2 regions of the Clostridium sp. LXY-7 genome follow, and region 2 is predicted to be linked to the other one. Evidence: a T-box and tRNA genes for the amino acid it is inferred to sense, from the RefSeq annotation. Region 2 holds a T-box; the other holds one or more tRNA genes.

Region 1 (3,409 bases), on a different contig from region 2:
GACATAATTAAGATGTGCAAAATTTTAAGTGTGAGGTGACTCAAAATCATGAAAAGAGTTTTTTATAGTGGAGTTATAATTGCATATACTATTTTTATATCAGGAGTTCTAATTAGCTTAAACAAAAGTTATCATGTGTATAATGAAAATAGTATGATTGCTAAAGAATTAGAACAAGAAATTTATAAAGAAAAGAATTATAAAGAAGAGAATTATGAAGAAGAAAATACAGCTAGTGAAGTAAATGATGATACAAATTTTAAAAAATATATGAAGTTTAAAGAAAATCAGATGTTAAGAATGGAAGAGCAATTTGAATATAATGATAAGTATATGAACGATAATTACAATTCATATATACCAGAAACCGATTATAAAATAATAAAGACCTCTGTAGAAGATATAGAGAAAGATCTTAGTATGATTGAAAAAGCGAAATTAATGATAATTTCAGAAGACTTATCAAATAGAGATATTGAAAAAATAAGCGAGTATATAGAGTATAAGAATGAAAAAATAGGAGTGGAAAAAATAATAGAAATTGTAAAAGAAAAACTTAAACCTAAAGATGTTGAATATGTTTTGAAAGTATTCTCTAGATATATAGATTTTAGTAGCCTTAGATAAGAACAAGAGTGCAATGTAAATAGAAGTATTCATTAGAAAAATAGAAGGAGAGTAAAATAATCATCCCAAATGGGTAAATTTGAATTTGAAAAAGTAAAACTAAAATTGTATACTATAACTTGTCAAGTTTATAAATCGGGATTTGCTGGCATGGCTCAACGGTAGAGCAGCTGACTTGTAATCAGCAGGTTGTAGGTTCGATTCCTATTGCCAGCTCCAAAATGTGGAGGAGTTCCCGAGTGGCCAAAGGGGGCAGACTGTAAATCTGTTACGTTTCGTTTCGATGGTTCGAATCCGTCCTCCTCCACCATATTATGGTCGCATAGCTCAGCTGGGAGAGCATCTGCCTTACAAGCAGAGGGTCACAGGTTCGATCCCTGTTGTGACCACCATTAAACTAATAATTAAATAATATATGCTGGCATGGCTCAACGGTAGAGCAGCTGACTTGTAATCAGCAGGTTGTAGGTTCGATTCCTATTGCCAGCTCCAAAATGTGGAGGAGTTCCCGAGTGGCCAAAGGGGGCAGACTGTAAATCTGTTACGTTTCGTTTCGATGGTTCGAATCCGTCCTCCTCCACCACAATATGGTCGCATAGCTCAGCTGGGAGAGCATCTGCCTTACAAGCAGAGGGTCACAGGTTCGATCCCTGTTGTGACCACCATTAAACTAATAATTAAATAATATATGCTGGCATGGCTCAACGGTAGAGCAGCTGACTTGTAATCAGCAGGTTGTAGGTTCGATTCCTATTGCCAGCTCCAAAACTTGGAGGAGTTCCCGAGTGGCCAAAGGGGGCAGACTGTAAATCTGTTACGTTTCGTTTCGATGGTTCGAATCCGTCCTCCTCCACCATAAAAAAATATCACTTTTGTGATATTTTTTATTTTGAGAATAATCAAATTGACATGCTTTTCATATTATGATATTATGATGTTGTAAAAATAATTAATAACTCTTATCAAGAGAGGTGGAGGGATACGGCCCTGTGAAACCCGGCAACCGGTGAATTATCACCATGGTGCCAATTCCAGCAGACATACTGCGAGATAAGAGAGAGTAGTGTATTGTGATAGCTAACCTCTTCTTAATCTTAAGAAGAGGTTTTATTTTGTTTGTATGTATTATTAAATTAAATTTTTATTATTGGAGTCTTAACTTATATTATAAGTTTTTATTTGCCTATTGGAATTTAATATGTGAGAACTCCAGATAAAAAAATCAGAGAGGAGATAAAGAAATGAGAAGATTATTTACTTCAGAATCAGTTACAGAAGGACATCCAGATAAAATGTGTGACCAAATATCAGATGCTATTTTAGATGCTATTTTAGAAAAGGACCCAATGGCTAGAGTTGCTTGTGAAACAGCGACAACAACAGGAATGGTTTTAGTTATGGGAGAAATCAGCACTAAATGTTATGTAGATGTACAAAAAGTTGTTAGAGAGACCATTAAAGAAATAGGTTATACTAGAGCTAAATATGGATTTGATTGCAATACTTGTTCAGTGTTAACCTCTATAGGTGAACAATCAGGGGATATTGCAATGGGGGTTGATGAGGCTTTAGAAAGCAAAAAGGGTGAAATTAATAAAGAAGATGCTATTGGTGCTGGAGATCAAGGTATGATGTTTGGTTTTGCATCAAATGAGACAGAAGAATTTATGCCACTTCCAATTGCTATGGCTCATAGATTAGCAAGAAGATTGTCAGAAGTTAGAAAAGATGGTACTTTAAATTATTTAAGACCTGATGGAAAAACTCAGGTAACAGTTGAATACGAGGATAACAAACCAGTAAGAGTAGATGCAATAGTTATTTCAACTCAACATGATCCAGAAATAGAGCGTGAACAAATTGAGAAGGATTTAAAGCAATATGTAATAGCTAATATTGTTCCAGCTGAACTATTGGATGATAATACTAAGTATTATATAAATCCAACAGGAAGATTTGTTATTGGCGGTCCACAAGGAGATTCAGGATTAACAGGAAGAAAAATTATAGTAGATACTTACGGTGGATATGGTAGACATGGTGGTGGAGCATTCTCAGGAAAAGATCCAACTAAGGTTGACAGATCTGCGGCTTATGCTTCAAGATGGGTAGCTAAGAATTTAGTTGCTGCAGGAGTTGCTGATAAAATAGAAATAGCATTAGCGTATGCTATAGGAGTAGCTAAACCTGTATCTATAGCAGTTGATACCTTTGGAACAGGAAAAATTAATGATGATAAAATTGTTGAATTAATAGAAAAGGTATTTGACTTAAGACCAGCAGCTATAATAAGACAATTAGATTTAAGAAGACCAATATATAAACAAACAGCTGCTTATGGACATTTTGGTAGAAATGATTTAGATTTACCGTGGGAAAGATTAAATAAAGTTGATGATATTAAAAAATATTTATAATAAAACAGAGTGAACTTTATGGTTCGCTCTTTTTTTATAACTTTGTCTTAATATAGTGTTGATAATGAACTATATAAAACAAAATCGTATTTATAAAAAATTTTGATTTAATAGGACTGAGAATAGTAAATAATATAAATATAAAAAAGTACAGCTATAAATATGCTTCAGATGCTATAATTAATAGAAGAAAATATTTAGGAGAGATAAAGTATGATAGTTATGGAAGTTGTGGCGGATAATATAGTTTTTAAAAATGAAGAAAATGGATATGCCATAATTAGAGCTATTCACGGAAGAGAAAATATCACCATGGTTGGTACTATGGCTTATATTGTTGAAGGAAATAAATATAAGGTAACAGG
Region 2 (3,409 bases):
GTAGAAATATAGTTTTTATAGTTATCTACATTAAACACCGCCATAGATGAATTTTTTACTCTCCATACTACAATAGCCCCTATTTCAATTGGATTACCTAGCTCATCATTAACCTTTTGCTTTCTATTCTCCAATGTAATAGCCTTTAATGAGATTTTTTTACTTGCAGTCTCATTACCCCTATTTTCTTGTTCTTTATTAGCAGTAAGTTGGTTTGCTGCTATACTTAAATGCTTAACAGTTGGATTTATACTTGTACAAAAAGGGTTTACCCAATAAAATCCCTCTTTTTTCAGTGCTCCTTTATACTCTCCAAACAATGTTAAAACTAGTGCTTCATTTGGATTTATTACCTTAAGGCCTGCAAACATTATAGGTGCAATAATAATAGCAATAATTGATAATATCATAATACTAACTCCAAGGGCTGTAGAAGTTTCTATGATAAAGCCAGCACTTACTATAATCCCAACTATAGCTAATAAAATTACTATTATATTCCCAATAAGCATTACCATACCACTTTTCGATTTTATTTCTTTTTCTTCGTAAACAACCTTCTTATTCTCCATAGTTATCCACTCCCCTATTTTTATTAATACAATATGATATCAAATTGATATCATATTAATATATTACATCTTTTTGAATATTATTACAATAGGTTTTATTATCATTTATTACATTAGTTTTCTATCTTTAAATCTGACGAAGCCATTGTTTTCTAATGTGTAGAATTTAATTAGCCGTCCCCACTATCTTTACAAAGCGTTTCTTTCCTATTTTTATTACATCATTGCAGGTAAGCTCTTGGTGTATAGCTTCTGAACTTAGTTTCTCACCATTTAATTGAATACCACCCTGATTTATTAATCTCATAAACTCACTTTTACTTTTTACAAAGTCCATTTCTATAAGCCTTTGAATAATATCTGAAAGCTTTTCTTTATTTTTTTCAAGAGAAAGCTCTGGAATATCATCTGGAATAGCTTTTTTACTAAAAGCTGCATCATAGAAAGCAATTGCTTTTTCTACTTCCTCTTCTCCATGGTATAGTGAAGTTATAATCTTAGCTAAGCGGAATTTAATATCTCTAGGATTTACTCCTGACTCTAGCTCAGCTTTAATTTTATCTATATCATCTGGATGTTCATCCGTAGTAAGCTCAAAGTATTTAATAATTAATTTATCTGGAACCTCCATAACCTTTTTAAACATGATCTCTACAGGTTCACTTACTCCAATATAGTTTCCAAGGCTCTTGCTCATTTTTTCAATACCATCTAAGCCCTCAAGTATAGGCATAAAAATTGCAATCTGCTGTTCTTGATTTAAGTTTTTTTGTAGTGTTCTTCCCATTAAAATATTAAAGGTCTGATCTGTTCCTCCAAGCTCTATATCTGCTTTTAGTTCCACAGAATCATATGCCTGCATTAAAGGATAGAAAAATTCATGAATTCCTATTGGAACTTGATTTTTATATCTATTTTGAAAATCATCTCTTTCTAAAATTCTAGCAACAGTTGTCGTTGCCGCAAGCTTTATTACCTCCTCAAAGGTAAGCTTTGAAAGCCACTCACTATTAAAGCGCACCTCGGTTTTATCCCTATCAAGGACTTTAAAGATCTGCTCACAGTAAGTATTTGCATTTTCTTTTACTTGCTCATCAGTTAGTGCAACTCTTCCTTTAGACTTCCCTGTAGGATCACCAATTTTTCCAGTAAAGTCACCAATAACTATTACTGCACGATGTCCCAAATCCTGCATCTGCTTGATTTTACGAAGTACTACTGCATGACCTAAATGGATATCAGGTGCAGAAGGATCAAGTCCCAATTTAATAATTAATGGTTTGTTTTCCTTACAAGAGTTTTCAAGCTTTAAAATAAGCTCCTCTTCATTTACAAGAGTATGAATACCCTTACAGATAATTCTCATTTGATCTTTTGACATTAACATATTTAACATCTCCTCGAAATATTATTTCAAATATTTGCAAGATCTATAAGAAGGCAAAGAAGACAATAAAAAAACTCGCCCTTTTGTTTCCAAAAGGACGAGATGACATCTCGTGTTACCACCTTAAATTTATAAGCAACTCACATTGCTTACCTCTTCAAGTACATCATTTTTAAATGAGATACTTTAGCACAATAACGGATGCGAGGTCCCGTCGTAGCCTACTAAGTAAATCCTTTCGGTACGAAGCTCAAAGATGTATTCACAATCACTATCCATGCACCTCTCATCATCCGGTTACTTTCTGTTTGGCATCCTGATTGCTACTAATTCTTATCCTAGCCTTTGTTTCTTATACTCCAAAATGTGAAATATCACAAATCTTCGTTATGCAGATATTAATTATTATGATTATATGTCCTAGGTTTTAAAAAGTCAATAACCCAAAAATTAATAAGCAACCACTTCCTTAATCATAAATTCTCTACCACTTAAAATACTACAATCACTGCCTCCACATTTAGGACATTTTTTACCATTTTCTATAAGATTAAAAACCTTATTACACCCTTTACAAATCGCATTACCTGGTATTACTTCTATTTTTAATTTTGTGTCTTCCAGTATAGTGCCATCAACTGCAGCAGGATAGCATTCTTCTATATACTTTGGAATCATTGATGAAAGCTCTCCTATCTGTAAAACAATGGTATCTATCTTAGTAAGTTTCTGCTTCGCTGCAATTCCTTCTATAGTTTTTACAATCTCAATTACAACTCCAAGTTCATGCATATTAATCACCTATCCTTGTCTTATGCATCTACCATGTAAGTCTATATTAAGCTTCCTTTACAAAAATCTTTTTAAACTTTCTAGCTGCAATTCTTACTTTACGTTTTATCACTGTTTTAACTACAACTGGTTTTAACCTTTCGAATTCTACCCCTTCATTATCATACTTTCTAACAAGAGAAATAGCATCAAACTTACATTTAGTTGTACATTGTCCACATCCTACACACATGAATTCATCTATAACTGTAGCACCACAGCCAAGACAACGTTCAGTTTCCTTTTTTACCTGTTCTTCCGTAAATGTACCACGTATATCCTTAAAGGTATCTTTTGACTTTACTACATCCATATGAGCTACATTTTGTCTTGGTGTATTATCATATCCCTCAAGTAAAACACTATTTTTATCAAGTTCAATATATTCTCTTCTGTCACGACCAATAACTAAGCTTTGTCCTGGCTGAACGAAACGGTGAATTGAAACAGCCCCTTCTTTACCTGCTGCTATTGCATCAATAGCAAATCTTGGACCAGTATATGAATCTCCACCAGTAAATACATCTGGTTCTCCAGTCTGATAAGTAAATGGGTCAGCTTTTATTGTTTTGTTTGGATTTAACTCAATTTTGCTGTCTGTAATTAAGTTACCCCACTC

What was found. The T-box of region 2 lies ahead of tyrS (tyrosine--tRNA ligase). A T-box ahead of a tRNA ligase gene usually reads a tRNA of that ligase, here a tRNA-Tyr.
Region 1: it encodes a tRNA-Tyr, which carries the amino acid that the T-box ahead of tyrS (tyrosine--tRNA ligase) is inferred to sense. The anticodon was not compared.

The regions. Positions count from the first base shown of each region.
Region 1 is NZ_JBLLJL010000004.1:167,817-171,225, forward strand. It holds gene ACI48Q_RS13980 (hypothetical protein) at 49-627, shown strand; tRNA gene ACI48Q_RS13985 (tRNA-Thr) at 772-846, shown strand; tRNA gene ACI48Q_RS13990 (tRNA-Tyr) at 853-937, shown strand; tRNA gene ACI48Q_RS13995 (tRNA-Val) at 944-1,019, shown strand; tRNA gene ACI48Q_RS14000 (tRNA-Thr) at 1,045-1,119, shown strand; tRNA gene ACI48Q_RS14005 (tRNA-Tyr) at 1,126-1,210, shown strand; tRNA gene ACI48Q_RS14010 (tRNA-Val) at 1,217-1,292, shown strand; tRNA gene ACI48Q_RS14015 (tRNA-Thr) at 1,318-1,392, shown strand; tRNA gene ACI48Q_RS14020 (tRNA-Tyr) at 1,399-1,483, shown strand; SAM riboswitch class I at 1,584-1,684, shown strand; gene metK (methionine adenosyltransferase) at 1,869-3,044, shown strand; gene recD2 (SF1B family DNA helicase RecD2) at 3,258-3,409, shown strand, end outside.
Region 2 is NZ_JBLLJL010000001.1:623,307-626,715, reverse strand. It holds gene ACI48Q_RS02970 (SPFH domain-containing protein) at 1-572, opposite strand, end outside; gene tyrS (tyrosine--tRNA ligase) at 739-1,959, opposite strand; T-box leader at 2,050-2,308, opposite strand; gene ACI48Q_RS02960 (hydrogenase maturation nickel metallochaperone HypA/HybF) at 2,410-2,751, opposite strand; gene ACI48Q_RS02955 (FAD-dependent oxidoreductase) at 2,798-3,409, opposite strand, start outside.